Linked DNA regions of Pedobacter sp. W3I1. Each later gene encodes a partner of the first gene's protein in a complex. Links are inferred from orthologs where the notes say so. Each region holds a gene or a part of one and is shown in the gene's direction. Other genes may lie near its edges.

Region 1 (5,893 bases):
AATGCCCAATGCACCGCCCATTAAACAGATTACTACAGCTTCAATTAAAAACTGGCGACGAATTACCTTCGGGTTTGCGCCAATCGCTTTACGGATACCAATTTCACGTGTACGTTCGGTAACTGAAACCAGCATAATATTCATTAAGCCGATTGAGGCCCCAATGAGGGTAATAATGCCAATGGCAACACCACCAATAGCCACAAAGGCCAAATTTTCGAATAATGTTTGCGCAATGGCATCACTCTTGGTAATCTCAAAATTATTGGTTTCATTCACTTTTACCTTGCGGATATTTCTGAATAGTGCAGTAGATTCGCCAATAATGTTTTCCTGCATCTCATTGCTGGGTACCATTACCGTTATGGTGTAAGAAGGGTTGGCATTGGCGTTAATCTGTTTGGCTTTTAGTAAAGGCACATATACGGCCCTATCGCCACTAAAGCCCATACTCGATCCTTTTTTCTCTAATATGCCAATAATTTTAAAACGGTTATTGCCTACATTGATCAGCTTATCTAATGGATCTGAATCTTTGAACAATTTTTCAACCACTTCGCCACCAACAATACAAACGTTGCTTCCGAGTTGTATTTCAGAAACACTAAAATTTCTTCCCTGTGATAAATTTAGACCTTGAGAGGCTAAACCATTTTCATCTATACCTTGAACGTTGATGTTCGGATTTGTTTTTAAACTGCCGTATTTTATGGTAGAACCACCGCTGGCAAACACACTTACGGCAACAGTTGCAGGGGTATTCAGGCTATCTTTAAATTTAACGGCATCTTCATAGCGGATGGCTTTAAAAGGTTTTGGCCGTTTGCCGTTTCCAATTCTAATTCCTGTACCGCGGTTTCTGATGGTAAAAGAGTTGGCCCCCATGCTACTAAAAGCATCAGTCATACTTTTCTTTACAGCATCCAGAGTGGTTAAAATCCCAACCAAAGCCATTAAACCAATGGCAATAATTAAGGCAGTAAGCATAGTACGCAAGCGGTTCGCTTTAATAGATTCTAATGCCAGTCTGATGTTTTCTCTGTAATTCATTTATTGTAAGTATCAAGTATCGGATCAAGTATTGAGTATCAAGTATTAAGATGGGTTAACCTTATACCCTATACCTTTTGCCTTCAACCTTTATGGGTAAAAATAAAAAAAGTCCCGATGTTTAGACAAGGGGACTGCACTATATGTTACAATAATATTTTATTTATGCCGAGAAACTCGTGCCACAGCCACAAGTGCTGGTTGCATTAGGGTTAACGAAGGTAAAGCCACGTGAATTTAATCCATCCTGCCAGTCGATCATCATGCCCATTAAATACATCTGGTGTGCTTTATTCATGAAAACCTTAATGCCATCAATAAAATACTCTTGATCGCCTTCTTTTCTTTGATCAAAACCTAAAATGTAATTCATGCCAGCACAGCCTCCACCCTCTACGCCAACACGTAATCCGTAATCTTCACTAATCTCCTGCTGATCCTTTAATTTATATAACTCTTTAGCTGCTCCTTCTGAAAAAGTAACTGGTGCAAATGCTGTATCAACTGTTGTGCTCATGTTATTTAAATTTTATCTGTTACAAATATAAATAATAATGCACATTTTTGCTTTTAACGGGCTGTTAATATTACCGTAATTAAACAATACTTATGAATACCCAACAAATTTTAGTTGATATAGTGATCTTATTTGCAGGCATTTTCGCTGCGCTAATAGCCGTTTATTATATTTTAAAGAACGATATCCAACGTTTCTTTAACTTAAAAACCCTCGAACTGAACAAAGAAAGCCGGGCACATATTTTACCCTTACGCTTACAGGCACACGAACGTTTAATTATATTTATCGATCGTATTAACCCGGCAAATTTGCTTGTTCGCCTGCACCAGCAGGGAATTGCCATTGCTACTTTGCAAGCTGGTATCTTAAATGAAATCCGCTCGGAATACCAACACAATGTTACCCAGCAATTGTATGTAGATTGTGTAACCTGGGGTGTAGTGCGAAAATTAAAAGACGATACCATTGCCATGATTAATAATGCAGTACAAGGTTTACCTGCCGATGCAAATGGAATTGAACTGAGTAAAGCAATTTTACAGCACATGGCCAGTATAGATGAAAATCCATATGACTTAACGATCGAGCTGATCAAAAAAGATATTCATAGGCTGTTTTAAGAGGGTTAACTGGTTAATTGTTTAAATCGGTTAATTAAAATCCGATCCCTAGCTAATTTTATAGTTAACCTCAATGCACAAGTTAACCAATTAACCAGTTTCAACAGTTAACCAAAGAATAAACTAACCAATTATGAGTGAAAAAAAGCACACTACCACCTCAGGTATTGAAATAAAGGCGCTGTACACCAAAGCGAAGCCAATGGAAGAGTTGCCGGGCGAATTTCCCTTTACCAGGGGAATCCAGAAGGATATGTACCGGGGGCGCCTATGGACGATGCGGCAGTATGCTGGTTTTTCAACCGCTGAAGAATCGAACAAGCGTTATCATTATTTATTGGCGCAAGGAACAACGGGGCTCTCTGTTGCTTTTGATCTTCCAACACAAATTGGTTACGACTCTGATCATGAAATGGCCGATGGAGAGGTGGGTAAGGTGGGCGTGGCTATCGACTCGTTAAAGGATATTGAAATTTTATTTGATGGTATTGAGCTAAAAGACATCACTACCTCGATGACGATCAATGCAACGGCTTCTATTTTATTGGCTATGTATATTGCGCTGGCCAAAAAACAAGGTGCAGATTTAAAGCAAATTTCGGGCACGATACAGAATGATATCTTAAAAGAATATGCTGCAAGAGGAACATATATCTATCCGCCAAAGCAATCAATGCGTTTGATTACCGATATTTTTGAGTTCTGTAGCAAAGAAGTGCCGAAGTGGAATACCATTTCCATATCGGGGTACCACATTCGCGAGGCTGGATCTACCGCGGTGCAAGAACTTGCTTTTACATTGGCTAACGGTAAAACCTATCTGAAAGCTGCTTTAGATAAGGGTTTAGATATTAACGTGTTTGCAAAACGCTTATCGTTCTTCTTTAATTGTCACAATAATTTCTTTGAGGAGATCGCAAAATTTAGAGCAGCGAGGCGCATGTGGGCCAAGATTACCAAAGATTTGGGTGCTACAGACGAAAAAGCGCAGATGTTAAGATTTCATACCCAAACCGGAGGCTCAACCTTAACGGCGCAACAGCCATTAAACAATATAATCAGGGTAAGCAATCAGGCTATGGCTGCTGTTTTAGGCGGAACTCAGTCTTTACATACTAACGGCTATGATGAAGCACTTTCACTTCCAACAGAATCGGCAGCAAAAATTGCTTTACGTACCCAGCAGATTATTGCCTTCGAGAGCGGCGTTACCGATACCGTAGACCCATTGGCGGGATCGTTCTTTGTAGAAAGCTTAACTGATGAAGTAGAGGTTGCTGCCTGGGCTTATATCGATCGGATAGACGCTATGGGTGGCTCGGTTAATGCCATCGAAAGCGAATATATGCAAAATGAGATTGCGGGTGCATCTTATCAGTATCAAAAAGAAATCGAAAATGGCGAAAGGATCTCGGTAGGGGTTAATAAGTTTACCCAGAAGGAAGAAGGCCTGACTGAAGTTTTTAATATTGATGATTCTATCCGTAAACTGCAATCTGAAAAGCTGGAACAGTTAAAAGCAACCCGCGATAACGATGCCGTAGAAAAAGCATTGCGAAGGTTGCATGAAGCTGCTAAGGGCGAAAACAATTTAATGCCATTGATTATAGATGCGGTTGAAAAATATGCTACACTTGGCGAAATTGCAGATGTATTTAGAAGTACTTTTGGTATTTATTAAATAAACTTAAATGTCTTGATTTTTGTGCTTCACTCCAGTTTAAAATTAAAGATATTCAGCTTTTGATGAAGTGATCATAATGAACAAATCTCTTGTTCATTAATGTTAAAAATATGGGTTGAACTGTCGTAAAATTCATACAAAAACAAAGCGTAATGAAATAATCTAAAATCAGTTTAAACGATCGGCTTAAATTAATATTAATTTATTTATCTTATAGCTTTGATTTTCAGTTTATTCGAATTTAAAAAAGACTAAAACGCTTAACTAGTTTCTAAAATGGCTTAGATTTTGCTTTTTCAACAGCTATTCGAAGTGATGGGGGTATATTGATGTTAAATAATGGTTAATGTGGATAACCAGTGTTAATAAATAGTTATCAACATAAAAAATTGAGGTTAAGCGGGCTACTATATTCCTTATCAGTGCGTTACGATTTATTTGAAATTTTTGTTTAAAATGTTGATAATTTTCTCAATATTCGTAGTCCCTAAACGGACCATCCCTTTAATTCGAATAGGCACTGTAAACCAATAAATTATAGAAATCGCAATGGAAAAAACTTGTACAGAAGTATGGAAGAACTGTCTTCAAATTATTAAGGATAACATTCCGAGTCAAAGTTTCAAAACTTGGTTCGAGCCAATAACAGCCCTTAAATTGGAAGGTAAGGTTTTAACTATACAGGTGCCAAGTTTGTTCTTTTACGAATGGCTTGAAGAACATTACGTAGGCTTGCTACGCAAGACTGTAAAAAAACAACTTGGAGAGGATGGCAGGTTGGAATATAACATCGTTGTAGATAAATCATCAAACAGCGGTAATCCTTATACTACCAATATGCCCTCAAATGGAAATGGAGCGGAGGCAAAGGTACAATCGATGCCGATTCCGGTTTCCATTAATAAGGATATTAAAAACCCATTTATTATCCCTGGATTAAAAAAATTAAATGTTGATCCACAATTAAACTCTAACTATACTTTCGAAAATTATATTGAGGGAGATTGCAACCGTTTGGCGCGTTCTGCAGGTTACGCTGTAGCTGCTAAACCAGGTGGTACATCTTTTAACCCTTTGATGATTTACGGTGGAGTAGGTTTGGGTAAAACGCATTTGGCACAGGCAATCGGTAACGAGATTAAACGCAGCATGCCAGATAAATTGGTAATCTATGTGAGCTGTGAGAAATTCTGCCAGCAGTTTGTAGATTCACTAAAAAACAATACCATTAACGATTTCGTTAACTTTTATCAGGCAATGGATGTGATCATTATGGATGATGTGCACAACTTTGCAGGTAAAGAAAAAACACAGGATATTTTCTTCCATATCTTTAATCACCTACACCAATCGGGCAAACAGGTAATCTTAACATCTGATAAAGCACCGAAAGATTTAGCTGGTTTGGAAGAGCGTTTGTTAAGCCGTTTTAAATGGGGTTTATCTGCAGATCTGCAGATCCCTGATCTGGAAACACGTATTGCTATTTTAAGAAAGAAAATGTATGCTGATGGTATTGAGTTACCAGGCGAGGTGGTAGAATATGTTGCACACAACATTGATAACAATGTGCGTGAATTAGAGGGTGCTATGGTATCTCTTTTGGCACAGGCTACTTTGAATAAAAAAGAAATCGATTTAGCTCTTGCTAAGCAAATGTTGAAGAACTTCATTAAAAATACTTCTAAAGAAATTTCAATGGAATACATCCAGAAATTGGTTTGCGAATATTTCGAGGTTCCTATTGACATGGTTAAATCGCAAACACGTAAACGCGAAATTGTTCAGGCACGTCAGATATCGATGTACCTTTCTAAAAGTCATACTAAATCATCATTGAAAACCATTGGTGCTTTCTTCGGTGGCCGCGATCACAGTACCGTAATTTATGCCTGCCAAACGGTAGAAGATTTAATCGATACCGATAAAAAGTTTAAAGCTTACGTACACGATATCCAAAAGAAATTAAAAATGAGCTAAACTAAGTTCAGGAACTGAAAGGTAGAAGGGTTTAAATAA
Region 2 (5,636 bases), 540 kb from region 1 along the record:
ATAACCAACAGTGAAAATAACGTTAATTTCAATGATATAGAGATTAAAACCCCTACAAAAAACATAAGCTGGAGCGGTTCTTTAAAGACCACTTGTAGGGTATTGGTTACGGTAAACTGAACCACCTGTACATCTGATGCTACCTTTGAAATGATATCGCCCTTGCGCTCATTGTTAAAGTAGCCTACGTGTAAATTCATTACATTATTAAAAACTGTTTTTCTTAAATTTAATAAGGTATGTACTCGTAAATCTTCCATGAAACGCTGAGAGAAATAGCGAAATAAGTTGGATAAAAATACGGTTACAATAATTACAACGCAAATAATTTGCAATGCGTGTATTTTATCGTGTGCAATTATGGCATCCATGTAATCATTAAACTTACCAAGAAAATTTAATGAGCCTGAAGCTTTATCCGGTTTAATGTCTGTAACAGTTTTGCCAAGAAACAAAGCTTGCATAAGCGGGCCAAGCAGTGTGAATAAAAAAGTATTAAAAATAATAGCGAATAATGTTGCAATGACGTAAGGTATGGCAAACTTTTCTATAGGCTTGGCAAATGATAATAAACGAAAATATGTTTTCATTATGTATTGTATATATAACGGAACTTAGGGAAGTCTTGCCGTAAAAAAATATAATAAAATTCAGGCAAATGTACGGTTTTTCATACAGATCAATAAGGTGATGGTAATCTTACATAATTACAATTACATTCTTGGTTTTAAGTGGATTGATTTTTAGCATAAAACTTATTTTTCATTGCTGTTTTCTAAACATTCATGATATAAATTCAAATACTGATTCGCTGCTCTTTCCCATGAAAATTTTTCAGCTTGGGCAATCATTTCACATGAACGATTGCGATCAGTAAAATCTTTCATCCCGTTTGTAAATACCTCCTGCATATGTTCAGGCTCAAAATGATCAAAGTAATATGCAGCATCGCCACCAACCTCAGGAAGCGAGGTGAATTTTGATAAAAAAACAGGTTTTCCAAAGTGCATGGCTTCAATTACAGGAAGACCGAAACCTTCGGCAACCGAAGGGAATAAAAAGGCCTCGCAATTTTTGTAATACCAGGCTTTATCTTCGTCAGAGATTGGCCCTGTAATATGTACCCTATCTAAACAGTTGTATTTTTCAGCTTCTTCTAAAATTCTTTGTTTATGTGGAGTTTCTCTGCCCGAAATAACAAGATGAAAGTCATTTCCTTTTAATAAAGCCGGCAGCAGGTGAAATCCTTTCTGTACCGATAATAACCCTATCGTAAATAAGAAAGGTTTCGGAGGAACGAAGCTTGGGCTGTGCTTTTCGTCTGAAATTAGTTTATCTGCACCATTATAAATCACACTAACTTTTTCTTTGGCCTCAGGGAAATAGTTAACTACGTCATTCGCAACAAACTGCGATATGCATACAATTTTATCACACCGTGATATAAGCTTGCCAAGTTTTTTTAGATAAACCTGAATTCTGTGCGGCTTGCTAAATTTTAAATGAACCTTGTTCATGTCATGAACAGTCATTATTTTTTTTGCGTTTACTTTGCTTGGTCGTAATCTGCAGGTCTGATCAGATAGATGGACAACATCAAAATCATTCCTGCCCTTAAAAAATAACCGATCTAATCTCGATAGATAAATGATATTAACCAAGCCGTTAAAAAGATATTGAGTGTGTTTAAAGAGATAAAATTTTAATTCAAATTTTCCTTTGTTTTCCTGGATCAATGCATCGCCCAATCCTTTTCCAAACGAAAAATAACCGCAATTGGCATCTTTCATCGAATCAAAAGTTACTAAGACTTTAGGCTTTTTCATTAAACAATATTATTAAATGAAGTAAATATAGATAGATTTAAATTGTAGCTTATTTTACAATTTTATAATTCCTGTATTCAAACAGCCGAATGCCTGTTAAATCTTCAATTTTTTGCAAAACGCTCCTGCGGAAATTCATTTTTGGCGTTTCTTTAGTTAAATCTTTATCAAATTTCCAGTTTGCTGTGGCAATTCTTGCCTGCATAACTTTTGGATGGGTACCTTTAAAATGAACCAAACGATCGGCATTGTGCATATCAAAGGATTCTTGTACGGGATAATTTTCTTCAATCCATTCTTCTGTTTGATAAAACTGATTAAAGTTCCGCACTTTACCTTGTAATCCTTTTGGAGGTTTAACCCAGCCATAATGATAAATATAAGCATCGATTAACTTAACCTGAAGTTTTCTGTCGTTAATTCTGAAGCCTTGTGCATCGCGGTAAGATTTTACTCCTGGTAAATTTTTTATAACCCGAACTTCTCTTCTATACCAGCGTCTGGATTCAGCCAGATAGTCATAAGAAGCATAAAAATGCTTGTATTTTAAAAGAAGTGCTTCAACATTGTTGTTGTTGAGCTCTTCTTCCATTTCTTTTCTAATCAGCGGAAGATAATCTTCATGTATGGCCTCATCACCTTGAATGTAGATCATCCAATCGGTATCTTTACTTATTTCTGCCAGAGCCTTATTGGTTTCATCGGCAAAAACTCGTCCGCCTTCTCTTATGCTTTCATCCCAAACGGTATCAATGGTTCTGATTTTAGGATCGATGCTTTTAACCATTTCAGAAGTTTCGTCTGAGGAATTTCCCAATGCAACGATAAAATCATCACACAAAGGTAATACCGAAAGTATGGCTTCTTTTGCTGGATAATCGTTTACAATTGCATTTCTTAAAAAGGTAAAACCGGTAACTTTCATTCTAGGGGCGCTTTGTAGCTGATAATTTTTGTTTATTTGTACAAAGATAGTTTTATTGATGAATACGCATCTATCCATTTTAAGCGAAGTAAGGGCGGGGAATTACAAGGTTTTGGCAAGAACATTAACCCTTGTCGAAAATAACATTACACCAGCTGATTCGATTTTAAGAGATCTGGATAGTCGGGTTAATGTTCCGGTTTTAGGGATTACTGGCCCTCCTGGTGCAGGTAAAAGTACCTTGGTAAATGCAATAGCCAGTCATTTTGTTGTGAAGGGAATGCGTATTGCGATATTGGCAATAGATCCTACATCCCCATTTAATTTTGGTTCTTTGTTGGGCGATCGTATCCGTATGGCGAGTCAGTTTAACAATCCAAATGTTTTTATCCGTTCGTTGGCTACACGTGGCGCTTTGGGTGGTATTTCGGCAAAAACTATCGAAATGGTTGATGTTTTAAAAGCAGCTAATTTTGATCTGATTATTGTCGAAACTGTCGGTGTTGGGCAATCGGAAGTAGAAATTGCAGGACTGGCTGACAAAACTGTCGTTGTTTTGGTTCCCGAATCTGGAGATGAGGTACAGAATATCAAATCTGGTTTGATGGAGATTGCCGATTGTTTCGTGATAAACAAGGCTGATAGAGAAGGGGCAGACGTTTTTGTCAATAATTTAAAGAAAATTGTTCATCAGGGCACGAGGACTATCCCAATATTAAAAACGGTGGCCGATAAAAATACAGGTATTGATGAACTATGTAGATGGATAATCAAGCCTCTTACTTCTGATCATAACAGAAAGGCTTTTCTTTTTGCAGAGAAAGCCTGGAGGCTCATTCAACACGAAAAAATGAGGGTTATAGATAAAAAAAGGCTGCTAGAAAAAGTTCAGGCAGCCTTGAAAGAAGAAGATTTTAATATTTACCGTTTAGCTGATGAGTTTAATAATGGTTAAATAAAACTGCTAACTGCTAACTGCGAATTGTCAATTGAGAACTGTAATTAACTGTTCATGATATCCTCAATTTCTTCAGCTTCTAATGGGATATCGGCCATTAGATCTACATTTCCATTTGCGGTGATCAGAATATTATTTTCTAAACGGATGCCTAAGCCTTCCTCCGGAATATAAATGCCTGGTTCAACCGTAAGGATGTTTCCGTTAGCAAATGGCGTATATCTTCCTGCAAAGTCGTGTACATCTATACCTAAGTGATGCGAATTGCCGTGCATAAAATATTTTTTGTAAGCCGGCCACGTTGCGGTCTGATTCTTCACGTCAGTTGTAGAAATAAGTCCGAGATTAATCAGTTGTTCAGTCATAATTTCGCCAACTTGTTCGTGGTAGGTATTCCATATGGTTCCTTCGCCAATTAATTTAATCGACGCTTTCATTACGTACAGTACTGCATTGTATACATCTTTTTGTCTTTTGGTGAACCGACCGTTGACAGGGATGGAGCGGCTCATATCTGCGTTGTAATTGGCATATTCTGCACCAAAATCGAAAAGGATTACGTCTCCATCTTTACATACCTGGTTATTATCGTTGTAGTGTAAGATGTTTGCGTTATGGCCGGAAGCAATAATAGGAGTGTAAGCATGGCCTGTTCCGCCTTGGCGGATAAATTCATGTATAATCTCCGCCTCAATTTCATATTCTTTAACACCAGGCTTGGTAAATTTTAATACCCTAATAAAAGCATCGCGGGTTATTGCCGACGCCTTTTTGGTCAGTTCGATTTCAACATCTGATTTAACTGCACGTAAATTACGCATAATTGGTGCCGAGCGTTCATAATGATGCAATGGATATTTCGCCCTCATTTTCTCAATGAAACGAATATCACGATAAGGAACTTCGTGGGCATACCTATCATTTTCATTTGTGTTTAAATAAATATGTTCGGCATAGTTCACAATGCTATGCAGTATGTTGTCAAAATCCTCTAACCAGTATACAGCTTGAATACCTGAAGCCGCTTTAGCTTGCTCTTTAGTATACTTGTATCCTTCCCAAACTTTAATGTAATCGTTAGTCTGTCTTAAAAACAGGACTTCTCTGTACAATGGATTAGGACAATCAGGAAATAATAATAATATTGTTTGTTCTTGATCAATTCCAGATAAATAAAATAAATCGGGATTTTGCTTAAAAACAAAGTTCTGATCACCACTTCTGGGAAATTCATCACTTGAATTAAATATAGCTAATGAATTGGTTTTTAGTTTGTTAGTAAAGTTATTTCTATTTAAAATAAATAATGACTGATTGATGGTAGGATATTTCATGAAAATGGTATTTTTATATGGGCAATGGCCAAATGTAATAAAATGATTAATTACTGTGAAGTTTGGAACGGAGTTTGTATAAAAGTTTGAAAATTTAAAATTTTGTTTAATTTTGCGATTACTAAAAAATTAATCAATTAAATTGTTTAACCCTTAAAAAAGAAAAAGATTATGAATTATTCTACTTTAAAGAAAAGTGTTGCGCTTTCTTTAGTGGCATTAACAGGAGTTGCTTCTCTTGCTGTCGCTCAGGATGCACCTGCAACAACTTCTGCTGCCAAGGTATTTGGTGGTAGAGGACAGTACAGAACTTGGTCTATCGGTGTACATGGTGGTGTTTTAATGCCAGTTGTTGCTATCGGCGGTTCAAATGACTTTAACAAATGGGATGCTAACTTAGGTTACGGTTTAAACATCCGTAAACAATTAGGTCACTCATTCGGTTTAGAATTAAACGGAACTCGTGGTAAACTTTCAGGTACTAACGAAGGTATTTCTAACCCAGCTGTAAAAGACTTCGAAACTGAATTACAATATGCTGTAGATTTACGTGGTGTTGTAAATGTAGGTTCTATCGATTTCTTACGTCGTGA

Evidence for each region. Proteins that work in one complex are often made in the same cells at the same time.
Region 2: the proteins of QF042_RS23680 (region 1) and meaB are in contact, whole or in part, in a crystal structure (PDB 8DPB), measured with the Methylorubrum extorquens proteins. The link is inferred for Pedobacter sp. W3I1 from one-to-one orthologs. Residues at the interface, in SOR27001.1 of Methylorubrum extorquens: Glu577, Glu578, Asn579, Asp580, Gly581, Arg582, Arg583, Arg585, His596, Ala604, Ser605, Ala608, Asp609, Gly611, Phe612, Asp613, Val614, Asp615, Ile616, Gly617, Pro618, Leu619, Glu625, Arg628, Gln629, Val631, Glu632, Asn633, Asp634, Glu661; in SOR26638.1 of Methylorubrum extorquens: Arg20, Ala21, Ala24, Arg25, Thr28, Ser32, Arg33, Arg34, His37, Thr98, Gly99, Gly100, Ser101, Ile102, Leu103, Lys106, Thr107, Ala110, Ala113, Ile114, Asp115, Arg116, Ala118, Phe119, Ile120, Arg121, Pro122, Pro124.

Annotation. Positions count from the first base shown.
Region 1 is NZ_JAUSXN010000001.1:5,813,056-5,818,948, reverse strand. What follows is about bases 1,599-4,597. They hold QF042_RS23680 (methylmalonyl-CoA mutase), read left to right. Parts: upstream 1,599-2,323; coding sequence 2,324-3,871; downstream 3,872-4,597. Other genes in these bases: dnaA (chromosomal replication initiator protein DnaA), read left to right, coding at 4,424-4,597; QF042_RS23685 (hypothetical protein), read left to right, coding at 1,660-2,190. Outside these bases: QF042_RS23695 (ABC transporter permease), read right to left, coding at 1-1,050; QF042_RS23690 (iron-sulfur cluster assembly accessory protein), read right to left, coding at 1,214-1,567; more of dnaA, read left to right, coding at 4,598-5,854. UniProt on the Escherichia coli protein: Catalyzes the interconversion of succinyl-CoA and methylmalonyl-CoA. Could be part of a pathway that converts succinate to propionate.
Region 2 is NZ_JAUSXN010000001.1:6,356,131-6,361,766, reverse strand. What follows is about bases 2,016-4,757. They hold meaB (methylmalonyl Co-A mutase-associated GTPase MeaB), read left to right. Parts: upstream 2,016-2,809; coding sequence 2,810-3,706; downstream 3,707-4,757. Other genes in these bases: QF042_RS26090 (aminopeptidase P family protein), read right to left, coding at 3,754-4,757; QF042_RS26100 (glycosyltransferase family 2 protein), read right to left, coding at 2,016-2,751. In the rest of the region: QF042_RS26110 (ABC transporter ATP-binding protein), read right to left, coding at 1-590; QF042_RS26105 (glycosyltransferase family 1 protein), read right to left, coding at 756-1,661; more of QF042_RS26100, read right to left, coding at 1,876-2,015; more of QF042_RS26090, read right to left, coding at 4,758-5,043; QF042_RS26085 (OmpA family protein), read left to right, coding at 5,215-5,636. UniProt on the Escherichia coli protein: Binds and hydrolyzes GTP. Likely functions as a G-protein chaperone that assists AdoCbl cofactor delivery to the methylmalonyl-CoA mutase (MCM) ScpA and reactivation of the enzyme during catalysis.